Regions from separate parts of the Bacillus sp. DX3.1 genome, predicted to be linked through region 1. Evidence: a T-box and tRNA genes for the amino acid it is inferred to sense, from the RefSeq annotation. Region 1 holds a T-box; the other regions hold tRNA genes.

Region 1 (3,504 bases):
TAAAAAAGAACGAACCTTTAAAAAAACATACGTATATAAAAGTAGGAGGAAAAGCTGATATCTTTGTGACACCTTCTACATATGCTGAAATTCAAGGTGTTGTACAATATGCTACTGAATACAACATTCCACTTACGTTTTTAGGGAACGGATCCAATGTCATTATAAAAGATGGTGGAATTCGTGGAATCACATTAAGCTTAATCAACATAAAAAAGATTACTGTGACGGAGCATACAATTACAGCACAAAGTGGTGCAGCGATTATTGATGTATCGAGAGCCGCGTTAGAACACAGTTTAGCAGGACTTGAATTTGCCTGTGGGATACCTGGAACTGTCGGGGGTGCACTGTATATGAATGCAGGTGCGTATGGTGGTGAGATTGCGCATGTATTAACAAAAGCTATTGTAATGACAAACGAAGGTGAGTTATACGATTTATCAAGAGACGACTTTGATTTTGGTTATCGTAAAAGTACGTTTGTAAACAATCATTACATTATACTGGAAGCGACTTTTGAACTTGCAAGTGGTATCGATAAAGATATTAAAGGAAAGATGGATGATCTTACTTATCTTAGAGAAACAAAACAACCATTAGAGTATCCATCGTGCGGGAGTGTTTTCAAGCGACCGCCTAATCACTTCGCTGGGAAACTCATTCAAGACAGCGGACTGCAAGGAACAAAAATCGGTGGTGTGCAAGTTTCGGAAAAGCATGCCGGGTTTATGGTGAACGTTGATAATGGAACAGCACAGGATTACGTGGATTTAATTCACTTTGTTCAAAAGACGGTTCAAGAAAAATTCGGAGTGACATTAGAAACAGAAGTAAAAGTAATCGGTGAAGACTGATTCGATTGTTCAGGAAAAATGATGACAACATCGCAAATGGATGAATGTAAGTAACCGTATCATGACTATCACAATTGTGTATTTAGGTCTCTAGCAGAATAAGATTGCGTTGGCTATTATGGAAATAAGAATTGCTTTGAAATAGGTCTGTATGTAATTGACAATAATATTTTAATTCAATATAATGACTATAATATTATACATAATATACGTTGAAAGAGCCCAGTAGCAGTTTGTCACTGTTATCAAGAAAGCTAGGGGTTGATGCAACCTAGCACAAACAAACTTGTGAATTACACTCTCGAGTATCTTAGGTAATGCTAAGCGGAGTAGCAATCGATACTATTGCTAAGAGTGGTATGAATGTGTGCTTGTAGCGCTATTCATACAATTTGGGTGGTAACACGGTTAAAAATCGTCCCTATGTCTAATATAGACATAGGGACTTTTATATGTATCAGCATTCATTTGAATTATAAGGAATTTGCAAATTAAAGGAGCTGGATAAACATGAATATTATTGATGAATTAGACTGGCGCGATGCCATTAACCAACAGACAGATGCAGAAGGATTACGTAAATTAGTAGAAGAGAAAAAGATTTCCTTGTACTGTGGTGTTGATCCAACTGGTGACAGTATGCATATTGGACACTTAATTCCATTTATGATGATGAAACGTTTTCAATTAGCTGGACATCATCCTGTTATCTTAATCGGGGGAGCAACAGGAACGATTGGTGATCCAAGTGGACGTCAAACTGAACGCCAATTACAAACATTAGAACAAGTGCAAGATAATGTTGATGCACTAACAGCACAAATGAAAAAGCTATTCGATTTTGGCGGCAATAGTGAAGTGAAAATGGTAAACAACTACGACTGGACACATAAAATAAATGTCATCGACTTCTTACGTGACTACGGTAAAAACTTTAGTGTGAATAGTATGTTAGCAAAGGATATTGTAGCAAGCCGTTTAGATAGTGGAATTTCATTTACAGAGTTTGCATATCAAATTTTACAATCTATGGATTTCCATCATTTATACAAAGAAGAAGACGTACAACTACAAATTGGTGGTAGTGATCAGTGGGGAAATATTACGAGTGGTTTAGATTTAATTCGTAAAAAAGAAGGCCCAGAAGCGAAAGTATTCGGATTAACGATTCCATTACTATTAAAATCAGATGGCACAAAGTTTGGTAAATCAGCAGGTGGAGCAGTCTGGTTAGACCCTAAGAAAACAACACCGTTTGAATTCTACCAATTCTGGGTGAATTCAGATGATCGTGATGTAATTAAATACTTGAAATTCTTCACATTCTTAACGAAAGATGTGATTGATGAACTAGAAGGTAAGGTTCAAACAGAGCCTCATAAACGTGAAGCACAAAAAGTATTAGCAGAAGAAATGACAAAATTTGTTCACGGTGAAGAAGCGTTTGTACAAGCTGTAAAAATTACACAAGCATTATTTAGTGGAGATATCAAATCATTAACAGCAGATGAAATTGAGCAAGGATTTAAAAATATGCCTACTTTCCATGCTTCAAAAGAAACAAAAAATATTGTAGAGTGGCTAGTGGATTTAGGGATTGAGCCATCTAGACGTCAAGCTCGAGAAGATATTAATAACGGGGCTATCTCTATGAATGGTGAAAAAGTGAATGATGTAAACACAGACGTAACAGTGGAAAACTCATTCGATGGCAGATTTATTATTATCCGTAAAGGGAAAAAGAAATACAGCCTAGTGAAATTAGGAGAATAAAGTAATATTTGCATGAGAGAAGAGTAACGATTGGTTACTCTTCTTTTTTGTAGTGTTAGCGGGTGAAAACAAATAAAAAACCCGAATAATGGATTCCATTATTCGGGTTACAGTTCAGATTAATAAGCTAAGCTGAATAGTCCTTTAATATGTGTTAAGTAACGAACGTTACTTGCTTCTTTCATTAGAGATGCTGGAAGCCCTTTAAGTGGAGTTGAACTTGCTCCAATTGTAGCAACTGCATCTTTACGACCTAGGCTTGCAAGTGTTCCAGAGTTTACTGGTGCAAACTCTTCAAACGATTTGCCTTCTAGGTATGCGTATAAGTTGTAGCCGATAAGTTCGCCCATTTGCCAAGCAATTTGTGCAGTAGGTGGGTATGGACGACCTTCTGGACCGAAGACAACAGCACTGTCGCCTGCAACGAATACGTCTTTATGAGAAGTAGATTGAAGGTATTCGTTAACAGTTGCACGGCCACGATTTACTTCAAGACCTGATTCGCCAATTAACGGATTACCTTGTACGCCACCTGTCCAAACGAACGTATTTGCAATGATTTTTTGTCCATCTTTTAAATCGATTACATTGCCTGCAACATTTGTTACAGGAAGACCAGTTAAGAATTTAACACCGCGTGCTTCTAAGCTAGTAGTTGCACGTTCAATTAAATGATCTGGTAAAACTGGAAGGATCTTTGGACCTGCTTCTACAAGTAATAGTTTTACTTCTTTCGGATTTACACCGTGGCTTTTCGCAAGCTTAGGCATAATATCAGCAAGTTCACCAACTAGCTCAACACCAGTTAATCCACCGCCGCCGATTAAGATAGTAGCATCAGCTTCATTTTTTGTTTTTGCATATTCACGAATAC
Region 2 (3,504 bases), 1.3 Mb from region 1:
TGGAGGGACGCAGAAGGATAGAAGAAGCGTGCGATTGGTTGTGCACGTCCAAGCAGTTAGGCTGATAAGTAGGCAAATCCGCTTATCGTGAAGGCTGAGCTGTGATGGGGAAGCTCCTTATGGAGCGAAGTCTTTGATTCCCCGCTGCCAAGAAAAGCTTCTAGCGAGATAAAAGGTGCCTGTACCGCAAACCGACACAGGTAGGCGAGGAGAGAATCCTAAGGTGTGCGAGAGAACTCTGGTTAAGGAACTCGGCAAAATGACCCCGTAACTTCGGGAGAAGGGGTGCTTTCTTAACGGAAAGCCGCAGTGAATAGGCCCAAGCGACTGTTTAGCAAAAACACAGGTCTCTGCGAAGCCGTAAGGCGAAGTATAGGGGCTGACACCTGCCCGGTGCTGGAAGGTTAAGGAGAGGGGTTAGCGCAAGCGAAGCTCTGAACTGAAGCCCCAGTAAACGGCGGCCGTAACTATAACGGTCCTAAGGTAGCGAAATTCCTTGTCGGGTAAGTTCCGACCCGCACGAAAGGTGTAACGATTTGGGCACTGTCTCAACCAGAGACTCGGTGAAATTATAGTACCTGTGAAGATGCAGGTTACCCGCGACAGGACGGAAAGACCCCGTGGAGCTTTACTGTAGCCTGATATTGAATTTTGGTACAGTTTGTACAGGATAGGCGGGAGCCATTGAAACCGGAGCGCTAGCTTCGGTGGAGGCGCTGGTGGGATACCGCCCTGACTGTATTGAAATTCTAACCTACGGGTCTCATCGACCCGGGAGACAGTGTCAGGTGGGCAGTTTGACTGGGGCGGTCGCCTCCTAAAGTGTAACGGAGGCGCCCAAAGGTTCCCTCAGAATGGTTGGAAATCATTCGTAGAGTGCAAAGGCATAAGGGAGCTTGACTGCGAGACCTACAAGTCGAGCAGGGACGAAAGTCGGGCTTAGTGATCCGGTGGTTCCGCATGGAAGGGCCATCGCTCAACGGATAAAAGCTACCCCGGGGATAACAGGCTTATCTCCCCCAAGAGTCCACATCGACGGGGAGGTTTGGCACCTCGATGTCGGCTCATCGCATCCTGGGGCTGTAGTCGGTCCCAAGGGTTGGGCTGTTCGCCCATTAAAGCGGTACGCGAGCTGGGTTCAGAACGTCGTGAGACAGTTCGGTCCCTATCCGTCGTGGGCGCAGGAAATTTGAGAGGAGCTGTCCTTAGTACGAGAGGACCGGGATGGACGCACCGCTGGTGTACCAGTTGTTCTGCCAAGGGCATAGCTGGGTAGCTATGTGCGGAAGGGATAAGTGCTGAAAGCATCTAAGCATGAAGCCCCCCTCAAGATGAGATTTCCCATAGCGTAAGCTAGTAAGATCCCTGAAAGATGATCAGGTTGATAGGTTCGAGGTGGAAGCATGGTGACATGTGGAGCTGACGAATACTAATAGATCGAGGACTTAACCATATAATATGAAGCAATGTTATCTAGTTTTGAGAGAACATAAAAAAACTTGTTGACTTTTTATTTCAATCAGGTATAATAGTGTTTGTCTCAAAAAAATAGTCTGGTAATGATGGCAGAGAGGTCACACCCGTTCCCATACCGAACACGGAAGTTAAGCTCTCTAGCGCCGATGGTAGTTGGGACCTTGTCCCTGTGAGAGTAGGACGTTGCCAGGCAAAGTGGAGGATTAGCTCAGCTGGGAGAGCACCTGCCTTACAAGCAGGGGGTCGGCGGTTCGAGCCCGTCATCCTCCACCATATTATGTCGGAGGGGTAGCGAAGTGGCTAAACGCGGCGGACTGTAAATCCGCTCCTTCGGGTTCGGCAGTTCGAATCTGCCCCCCTCCACCATTTTATAATTTCTTAATTAATGGGCTATAGCCAAGCGGTAAGGCAACGGACTTTGACTCCGTCATGCGCTGGTTCGAATCCAGCTAGCCCAGCCATTTAAGAGCCATTAGCTCAGTTGGTAGAGCATCTGACTTTTAATCAGAGGGTCGAAGGTTCGAATCCTTCATGGCTCACCATTTTAAAATTTTGCGGGTGTGGCGGAATTGGCAGACGCACCAGACTTAGGATCTGGCGCCTTTGGCGTGGGGGTTCGACTCCCTTCACCCGCACTTTTAATCTAATAACTCATACATGTCTTGCGGAAGTAGTTCAGTGGTAGAATACAACCTTGCCAAGGTTGGGGTCGCGGGTTCGAATCCCGTCTTCCGCTCCAATTTTCAGTATGACATGCCGGGGTGGCGGAACAGGCAGACGCACAGGACTTAAAATCCTGCGGTGGGTGACCACCGTGCGGGTTCGACCCCCGCCCTCGGCACCATATGCGCCCGTAGCTCAATTGGATAGAGCGTTTGACTACGGATCAAAAGGTTAGGGGTTCGAGTCCTCTCGGGCGCGCTTTATTAACGGGAAGTGGCTCAGCTTGGTAGAGCACCTGGTTTGGGACCAGGGGGTCGCAGGTTCGAATCCTGTCTTCCCGATAGTTTTAACATGGGGCCTTAGCTCAGCTGGGAGAGCGCCTGCCTTGCACGCAGGAGGTCAGCGGTTCGATCCCGCTAGGCTCCACTTTAATATGAATATGGAGGTATACCCAAGTCCGGCTGAAGGGATCGGTCTTGAAAACCGACAGGCGGCGAGAGTCGCGCGGGGGTTCGAATCCCTCTACCTCCTCCATTTATTTTAAAGGTTTTTTTTGTTATCAAGAGCAACTCACTCATCGGGATTATAACTCGAAAGTAATAAATTGAATTTATTAGATTCAATTTCACGGAGGAATACCCAAGTCTGGCTGAAGGGATCGGTCTTGAAAACCGACAGGCGGTGAGAGCCGTGCGGGGGTTCGAATCCCTCTTCCTCCTCCATTTTTTATAAAAGAATATTGTATCGTCGCGGGGTGGAGCAGTCTGGTAGCTCGTCGGGCTCATAACCCGAAGGTCGCAGGTTCAAATCCTGTCCCCGCAACCAATGGTCCCGTGGTGTAGTGGTTAACATGCCTGCCTGTCACGCAGGAGATCGCCGGTTCGACCCCGGTCGGGACCGCCATTTTTTGGCTCGGTAGCTCAGTCGGTAGAGCAGAGGACTGAAAATCCTCGTGTCGGCGGTTCGATTCCGTCCCGAGCCACCATTTATACATAAACATGCCGGCTTAGCTCAATTGGTAGAGCAACTGACTTGTAATCAGTAGGTTGGGGGTTCAAGTCCTCTAGCCGGCACCACTTAGGGGCATAGTTTAAAGGTAGAACTGAGGTCTCCAAAACCTCCAGTGTGGGTTCAATTCCTACTGCCCCTGTATTAAAGTTAAGGGCCTATAGCTCAGCTGGTTAGAGCGCACGCCTGATAAGCGTGAGGTCGATGGTTCGAGTCCATTTAGGCCCACCATATTCCGCAGTAGCTCAGTGGTAGAGCTATCGGCTGTTAACCGATCGGTCGTAGGTTCGAGTCCTACCTGCGGAGCCATGGCCCGTTGGTCAAGCGGTTAAGACACCGCCCTTTCACGGCGGTAAC
Region 3 (3,504 bases), 1.1 Mb from region 1:
TCACTAGTCGAGTGACTCTGCGCCGAAAATGTACCGGGGCTAAATACACCACCGAAGCTGCGGATTGATACCTATGGTATCAGTGGTAGGGGAGCGTTCTAAGGGCAGTGAAGTCAGACCGTAAGGACTGGTGGAGCGCTTAGAAGTGAGAATGCCGGTATGAGTAGCGAAAGACGGGTGAGAATCCCGTCCACCGAATGCCTAAGGTTTCCTGAGGAAGGCTCGTCCGCTCAGGGTTAGTCAGGACCTAAGCCGAGGCCGACAGGCGTAGGCGATGGACAACAGGTTGATATTCCTGTACCACCTCTTTATCGTTTGAGCAATGGAGGGACGCAGAAGGATAGAAGAAGCGTGCGATTGGTTGTGCACGTCCAAGCAGTTAGGCTGATAAGTAGGCAAATCCGCTTATCGTGAAGGCTGAGCTGTGATGGGGAAGCTCCTTATGGAGCGAAGTCTTTGATTCCCCGCTGCCAAGAAAAGCTTCTAGCGAGATAAAAGGTGCCTGTACCGCAAACCGACACAGGTAGGCGAGGAGAGAATCCTAAGGTGTGCGAGAGAACTCTGGTTAAGGAACTCGGCAAAATGACCCCGTAACTTCGGGAGAAGGGGTGCTTTCTTAACGGAAAGCCGCAGTGAATAGGCCCAAGCGACTGTTTAGCAAAAACACAGGTCTCTGCGAAGCCGTAAGGCGAAGTATAGGGGCTGACACCTGCCCGGTGCTGGAAGGTTAAGGAGAGGGGTTAGCGCAAGCGAAGCTCTGAACTGAAGCCCCAGTAAACGGCGGCCGTAACTATAACGGTCCTAAGGTAGCGAAATTCCTTGTCGGGTAAGTTCCGACCCGCACGAAAGGTGTAACGATTTGGGCACTGTCTCAACCAGAGACTCGGTGAAATTATAGTACCTGTGAAGATGCAGGTTACCCGCGACAGGACGGAAAGACCCCGTGGAGCTTTACTGTAGCCTGATATTGAATTTTGGTACAGTTTGTACAGGATAGGCGGGAGCCATTGAAACCGGAGCGCTAGCTTCGGTGGAGGCGCTGGTGGGATACCGCCCTGACTGTATTGAAATTCTAACCTACGGGTCTCATCGACCCGGGAGACAGTGTCAGGTGGGCAGTTTGACTGGGGCGGTCGCCTCCTAAAGTGTAACGGAGGCGCCCAAAGGTTCCCTCAGAATGGTTGGAAATCATTCGTAGAGTGCAAAGGCATAAGGGAGCTTGACTGCGAGACCTACAAGTCGAGCAGGGACGAAAGTCGGGCTTAGTGATCCGGTGGTTCCGCATGGAAGGGCCATCGCTCAACGGATAAAAGCTACCCCGGGGATAACAGGCTTATCTCCCCCAAGAGTCCACATCGACGGGGAGGTTTGGCACCTCGATGTCGGCTCATCGCATCCTGGGGCTGTAGTCGGTCCCAAGGGTTGGGCTGTTCGCCCATTAAAGCGGTACGCGAGCTGGGTTCAGAACGTCGTGAGACAGTTCGGTCCCTATCCGTCGTGGGCGCAGGAAATTTGAGAGGAGCTGTCCTTAGTACGAGAGGACCGGGATGGACGCACCGCTGGTGTACCAGTTGTTCTGCCAAGGGCATAGCTGGGTAGCTATGTGCGGAAGGGATAAGTGCTGAAAGCATCTAAGCATGAAGCCCCCCTCAAGATGAGATTTCCCATAGCGTAAGCTAGTAAGATCCCTGAAAGATGATCAGGTTGATAGGTTCGAGGTGGAAGCATGGTGACATGTGGAGCTGACGAATACTAATAGATCGAGGACTTAACCATATAATATGAAGCAATGTTATCTAGTTTTGAGAGAATATAAAAAAACTTGTTGACTTTTTAAATCAATCAGGTATAATAATGATTGTCTCAAATGAATATAGTCTGGTAATGATGGCAGAGAGGTCACACCCGTTCCCATACCGAACACGGAAGTTAAGCTCTCTAGCGCCGATGGTAGTTGGGACCTTGTCCCTGTGAGAGTAGGACGTTGCCAGGCTAACATTATTCCGCAGTAGCTCAGCGGTAGAGCTATCGGCTGTTAACCGATCGGTCGTAGGTTCGATTCCTACCTGCGGAGCCATGATGGAGAGCTGTCCGAGTTGGCCGAAGGAGCACGATTGGAAATCGTGTATACGTCATAAGCGTATCAAGGGTTCGAATCCCTTGCTCTCCGCCATAACATTTTTGGCCCGTTGGTCAAGTGGTTAAGACACCGCCCTTTCACGGCGGTAACACGGGTTCGAATCCCGTACGGGTCACCACTTCGGAGGATTAGCTCAGCTGGGAGAGCACCTGCCTTACAAGCAGGGGGTCGGCGGTTCGATCCCGTCATCCTCCACCATATAAAATATATGAATAGTAACGTCGCGGGGTGGAGCAGTCTGGTAGCTCGTCGGGCTCATAACCCGAAGGTCGCAGGTTCAAATCCTGTCCCCGCAACCAATGGTCCCGTGGTGTAGTGGTTAACATGCCTGCCTGTCACGCAGGAGATCGCCGGTTCGACCCCGGTCGGGACCGCCATTTATTTTTTGGCTCGGTAGCTCAGTCGGTAGAGCAGAGGACTGAAAATCCTCGTGTCGGCGGTTCGATTCCGTCCCGAGCCACCATTTTAAAAATGAATATGCCGGCTTAGCTCAATTGGTAGAGCAACTGACTTGTAATCAGTAGGTTGGGGGTTCAAGTCCTCTAGCCGGCACCATGTAAGTTTCGGAGGGGTAGCGAAGTGGCTAAACGCGGCGGACTGTAAATCCGCTCCTTCGGGTTCGGCAGTTCGAATCTGCCCCCCTCCACCATTTACATTTTATATAGGGGCATAGTTTAAAGGTAGAACAGAGGTCTCCAAAACCTCCAGTGTGGGTTCAATTCCTACTGCCCCTGCCAAAACACAACATGGCGGTTGTGGCGAAGTGGTTAACGCACCGGATTGTGGCTCCGGCATTCGTGGGTTCGATTCCCATCAGTCGCCCCATTTTTATTTTAAACATTTACAAATAAAATAATGGTTACACACATACAATGTATTAAAACTTCGGTGGGCTATAGCCAAGCGGTAAGGCAACGGACTTTGACTCCGTCATGCGCTGGTTCGAATCCAGCTAGCCCAGCCATTCTTGCGGAAGTAGTTCAGTGGTAGAATACAACCTTGCCAAGGTTGGGGTCGCGGGTTCGAATCCCGTCTTCCGCTCCAAGTTTAATACGGCGGCATAGCCAAGTGGTAAGGCAGAGGTCTGCAAAACCTTTACCACCGGTTCGAATCCGGTTGCCGCCTTTTTTGTTATCTAGATATAGTGAAATTAGTAGACGAGTACAACTTAAAAGAGTAGTGCAATACTAAGTTCGTTATGTCGAATTTTTTTATATTTTGCCTGAGTGGTGGAATGGCAGACACGCCGGACTCAAAATCCGGTGCCTTCACGGGCGTGTGGGTTCGACCCCCACCTCAGGTATCTAGTAAACAAGGCTTCGTATTTAATTATACGAGGTCTTGTTTTATTTGCTTATATATTA
Region 4 (3,504 bases), 630 kb from region 1:
CCAGTTACAGGTGTCCCAACTCCTGGAGCATCATGTGGATCAAGTCCATCTAAATCTAGTGACAAGTGAACACCATCTGTATGCGATAAATACGCAATCGTTTCTTCCATAACAGCAGTCATACCCATGCGATCAATTTCATGCATTGTAAATACTTTAATGCCTTCATTTCGAATAAAGTCTTTTTCTCCTTCATCTAGTGCACGCGCCCCAATAATAACAACATTCTCCTTCTTCACTTTCGGATACGCCTCATATAAATTCACTAACGAAGAATGGCCATAACCTAAACTTGCCGCAAGTGACATCCCATGGATATTTCCAGATGGTGATGTTTCTTCTGTATTCAAATCACCATGTGCATCATACCAAATGACACCTAAATTTTTATAATGCCTTGTTACTCCTGCAAGCGTTCCAATTGCAATACTATGATCGCCTCCTAATACAAGTGGAAAACGATTTTTCTCTATAATATTATCAACCTTAGTTGCCAACTCATCACACACTTTTGCAACTTGTTTTAGGTTTCTTAACTTTGTATTTTCATCTATCTCTTCTTCCCTCTCGATACATAAATCCCCTATATCTTCAATGTCATATCCTATTTGTTGGATTCTTTCAATTACTCCTGCATAACGAATCGCACTTGGTCCCATATCAACCCCGCGGCGCATTTGTCCTAAATCCATCGGAACTCCAACAATCGAAATTTCTTTCTTCATAGATAGTCTCCCCCTTTTATGCCTTCACTAAATATTTTAAATCTTTTATATAGTCTGACTCAACTCGACATTTTTTTGTATGTATATACAATTTATTCACTTATATTTATATAAAAACTCCTATTTCAAAGCTACTTTATGTATAAATCGAAAATACCACCATGAAAACAAAAAGCGTCTCTTTATTTAGAGACGCTTTTTTGATGCTAATTTCCATACCGCTGCAACATTTCGTGCAGTCATTTCAATATTTTCTTTTTCCATTATATATGCTTCTTCCAATGTCACGGGACTGGATACAGCACTAAATACAGCATCTATTCCCTCTTTATAGATTGGAACGTGCTATAATCCCGATGCTGCAGCCATTTCAATAAAAGCGGTTTTTAAAACCCCTCTACAGGCTCTCCAAGGAGCCCTGTTACATGAACTGTAATCATATCCCCATCTGTAGCATCTACAAGGGCTTGTACCGTTCCTTCCCCTCCATCTGCGATTGGAATCTTTACACACTCTGCCTGTGGGAAAATAGCCGAAAATCCTTTTTCAACCGCGTTACATACCTCTAATGCCCCTAAGCTTTCTTTATAAGAGTCAGACGCTATGACAATCTTCATCCCCATTGATCATTAGCCCGCACCAATTGGGCTTTTACGGGCAGAGTTTATCCCCTACCGAACTTTGAGGTAGGAGGATTACTGTACGCAAATAGCGGGATAAACAAAAAACCTTACATCCAAAATGAATGTAAGGTTTTTTCCTATTTATAATGGAGCCTAGCGGGATCGAACCGCTGACCTCCTGCGTGCAAGGCAGGCGCTCTCCCAGCTGAGCTAAGGCCCCAAAATGAAAAGCGGAAGACGGGATTCGAACCCGCGACCCCAACCTTGGCAAGGTTGTATTCTACCACTGAACTACTTCCGCAAAAATGGTGAGCCATGAAGGATTCGAACCTTCGACCCTCTGATTAAAAGTCAGATGCTCTACCAACTGAGCTAATGGCTCGTAAATGGCTGGGCTAGCTGGATTCGAACCAGCGCATGACGGAGTCAAAGTCCGTTGCCTTACCGCTTGGCTATAGCCCATTAATATTTACTAGTATGCTTGTCTCACCAAAAAAATAAACCTCTATAAGGTTATTTTTGAAAAATGGTGGAGGGGGGCAGATTCGAACTGCCGAACCCGAAGGAGCGGATTTACAGTCCGCCGCGTTTAGCCACTTCGCTACCCCTCCGACATTATAACTTAAACAAATATGGTGGAGGATGACGGGATCGAACCGCCGACCCCCTGCTTGTAAGGCAGGTGCTCTCCCAGCTGAGCTAATCCTCCAAAAGTGGTGACCCGTACGGGATTCGAACCCGTGTTACCGCCGTGAAAGGGCGGTGTCTTAACCACTTGACCAACGGGCCAAAAATTTGTAATACTGTGCGCAAGCTTCCAACCGGGCTTGAACCGGTGACCTCTTCCTTACCATGGAAGTGCTCTACCAGCTGAGCTATGGAAGCATATTGGCTCCGCAGGTAGGACTCGAACCTACGACCGATCGGTTAACAGCCGATAGCTCTACCACTGAGCTACTGCGGAATAATACAAGCCTGGCAACGTCCTACTCTCACAGGGACAAGGTCCCAACTACCATCGGCGCTAGAGAGCTTAACTTCCGTGTTCGGTATGGGAACGGGTGTGACCTCTCTGCCATCATTACCAGACTTATGAAGGTATATTCCTTCAAAACTAGATAACATAAGCGTTCATATTATATGGTTAAGTCCTCGATCTATTAGTATTCGTCAGCTCCACATGTCACCATGCTTCCACCTCGAACCTATCAACCTGATCATCTTTCAGGGATCTTACTAGCTTACGCTATGGGAAATCTCATCTTGAGGGGGGCTTCATGCTTAGATGCTTTCAGCACTTATCCCTTCCGCACATAGCTACCCAGCTATGCCCTTGGCAGAACAACTGGTACACCAGCGGTGCGTCCATCCCGGTCCTCTCGTACTAAGGACAGCTCCTCTCAAATTTCCTGCGCCCACGACGGATAGGGACCGAACTGTCTCACGACGTTCTGAACCCAGCTCGCGTACCGCTTTAATGGGCGAACAGCCCAACCCTTGGGACCGACTACAGCCCCAGGATGCGATGAGCCGACATCGAGGTGCCAAACCTCCCCGTCGATGTGGACTCTTGGGGGAGATAAGCCTGTTATCCCCGGGGTAGCTTTTATCCGTTGAGCGATGGCCCTTCCATGCGGAACCACCGGATCACTAAGCCCGACTTTCGTCCCTGCTCGACTTGTAGGTCTCGCAGTCAAGCTCCCTTATGCCTTTGCACTCTACGAATGATTTCCAACCATTCTGAGGGAACCTTTGGGCGCCTCCGTTACACTTTAGGAGGCGACCGCCCCAGTCAAACTGCCCACCTGACACTGTCTCCCGGGTCGATGAGACCCGTAGGTTAGAATTTCAATACAGTCAGGGCGGTATCCCACCAGCGCCTCCACCGAAGCTAGCGCTCCGGTTTCAATGGCTCCCGCCTATCCTGTACAAACTGTACCAAAATTCAATATCAGGCTACAGTAAAGCTCCACGGGGTCTTTCCGTCCTGTCGCGGGTAACCTGCATCTTCACAGGTACTATAATTTCACCGAGTCTCTGGTTGAGACAGTGCCCAAATCGTTACACCTTTCGTGCGGGTCGGAACTTACCCGACAAGGAATTTCGCTACCTTAGGACCGTTATAGTTACGGCCGCCGTTTACTGGGGCTTCAGTT

Evidence for each region. A T-box is a leader RNA that pairs with one kind of tRNA and senses whether it is charged. The one in region 1 lies ahead of tyrS (tyrosine--tRNA ligase), so its partner is inferred to be a tRNA-Tyr.
Region 2: it encodes a tRNA-Tyr, which carries the amino acid that the T-box ahead of tyrS (tyrosine--tRNA ligase) is inferred to sense. The anticodon was not compared.
Region 3: it encodes a tRNA-Tyr, which carries the amino acid that the T-box ahead of tyrS (tyrosine--tRNA ligase) is inferred to sense. The anticodon was not compared.
Region 4: it encodes a tRNA-Tyr, which carries the amino acid that the T-box ahead of tyrS (tyrosine--tRNA ligase) is inferred to sense. The anticodon was not compared.

The regions. Positions count from the first base shown of each region.
Region 1 is NZ_CP128153.1:4,701,082-4,704,585, reverse strand. Features, by position in the region: gene murB (UDP-N-acetylmuramate dehydrogenase) at 1-857, shown strand, start outside; T-box leader at 1,061-1,283, shown strand; gene tyrS (tyrosine--tRNA ligase) at 1,368-2,630, shown strand; gene QRE67_RS23730 (NAD(P)/FAD-dependent oxidoreductase) at 2,750-3,504, opposite strand, start outside.
Region 2 is NZ_CP128153.1:827,837-831,340, forward strand. Features, by position in the region: rRNA gene QRE67_RS03920 (23S ribosomal RNA) at 1-1,453, shown strand, start outside; rRNA gene rrf (5S ribosomal RNA) at 1,553-1,668, shown strand; tRNA gene QRE67_RS03930 (tRNA-Val) at 1,674-1,749, shown strand; tRNA gene QRE67_RS03935 (tRNA-Tyr) at 1,759-1,842, shown strand; tRNA gene QRE67_RS03940 (tRNA-Gln) at 1,863-1,937, shown strand; tRNA gene QRE67_RS03945 (tRNA-Lys) at 1,943-2,018, shown strand; tRNA gene QRE67_RS03950 (tRNA-Leu) at 2,031-2,111, shown strand; tRNA gene QRE67_RS03955 (tRNA-Gly) at 2,141-2,215, shown strand; tRNA gene QRE67_RS03960 (tRNA-Leu) at 2,232-2,320, shown strand; tRNA gene QRE67_RS03965 (tRNA-Arg) at 2,324-2,397, shown strand; tRNA gene QRE67_RS03970 (tRNA-Pro) at 2,407-2,480, shown strand; tRNA gene QRE67_RS03975 (tRNA-Ala) at 2,493-2,565, shown strand; tRNA gene QRE67_RS03980 (tRNA-Ser) at 2,581-2,673, shown strand; tRNA gene QRE67_RS03985 (tRNA-Ser) at 2,769-2,861, shown strand; tRNA gene QRE67_RS03990 (tRNA-Met) at 2,888-2,964, shown strand; tRNA gene QRE67_RS03995 (tRNA-Asp) at 2,967-3,042, shown strand; tRNA gene QRE67_RS04000 (tRNA-Phe) at 3,049-3,124, shown strand; tRNA gene QRE67_RS04005 (tRNA-Thr) at 3,140-3,215, shown strand; tRNA gene QRE67_RS04010 (tRNA-Trp) at 3,219-3,289, shown strand; tRNA gene QRE67_RS04015 (tRNA-Ile) at 3,302-3,378, shown strand; tRNA gene QRE67_RS04020 (tRNA-Asn) at 3,382-3,456, shown strand; tRNA gene QRE67_RS04025 (tRNA-Glu) at 3,458-3,504, shown strand, end outside.
Region 3 is NZ_CP128153.1:607,844-611,347, forward strand. Features, by position in the region: rRNA gene QRE67_RS02935 (23S ribosomal RNA) at 1-1,776, shown strand, start outside; rRNA gene rrf (5S ribosomal RNA) at 1,878-1,993, shown strand; tRNA gene QRE67_RS02945 (tRNA-Asn) at 2,003-2,077, shown strand; tRNA gene QRE67_RS02950 (tRNA-Ser) at 2,082-2,173, shown strand; tRNA gene QRE67_RS02955 (tRNA-Glu) at 2,184-2,258, shown strand; tRNA gene QRE67_RS02960 (tRNA-Val) at 2,263-2,338, shown strand; tRNA gene QRE67_RS02965 (tRNA-Met) at 2,363-2,439, shown strand; tRNA gene QRE67_RS02970 (tRNA-Asp) at 2,442-2,517, shown strand; tRNA gene QRE67_RS02975 (tRNA-Phe) at 2,528-2,603, shown strand; tRNA gene QRE67_RS02980 (tRNA-Thr) at 2,620-2,695, shown strand; tRNA gene QRE67_RS02985 (tRNA-Tyr) at 2,706-2,789, shown strand; tRNA gene QRE67_RS02990 (tRNA-Trp) at 2,804-2,877, shown strand; tRNA gene QRE67_RS02995 (tRNA-His) at 2,890-2,965, shown strand; tRNA gene QRE67_RS03000 (tRNA-Gln) at 3,030-3,104, shown strand; tRNA gene QRE67_RS03005 (tRNA-Gly) at 3,110-3,184, shown strand; tRNA gene QRE67_RS03010 (tRNA-Cys) at 3,195-3,265, shown strand; tRNA gene QRE67_RS03015 (tRNA-Leu) at 3,361-3,443, shown strand.
Region 4 is NZ_CP128153.1:156,551-160,054, reverse strand. Features, by position in the region: gene rocF (arginase) at 1-725, opposite strand, end outside; partial or broken gene QRE67_RS00940 (glycerate kinase) at 1,074-1,342, opposite strand; tRNA gene QRE67_RS00935 (tRNA-Ala) at 1,496-1,568, opposite strand; tRNA gene QRE67_RS00930 (tRNA-Gly) at 1,578-1,649, opposite strand; tRNA gene QRE67_RS00925 (tRNA-Lys) at 1,655-1,730, opposite strand; tRNA gene QRE67_RS00920 (tRNA-Gln) at 1,736-1,810, opposite strand; tRNA gene QRE67_RS00915 (tRNA-Tyr) at 1,876-1,959, opposite strand; tRNA gene QRE67_RS00910 (tRNA-Val) at 1,982-2,057, opposite strand; tRNA gene QRE67_RS00905 (tRNA-Glu) at 2,063-2,137, opposite strand; tRNA gene QRE67_RS00900 (tRNA-Thr) at 2,161-2,233, opposite strand; tRNA gene QRE67_RS00895 (tRNA-Asn) at 2,238-2,312, opposite strand; rRNA gene rrf (5S ribosomal RNA) at 2,322-2,437, opposite strand; rRNA gene QRE67_RS00885 (23S ribosomal RNA) at 2,489-3,504, opposite strand, start outside.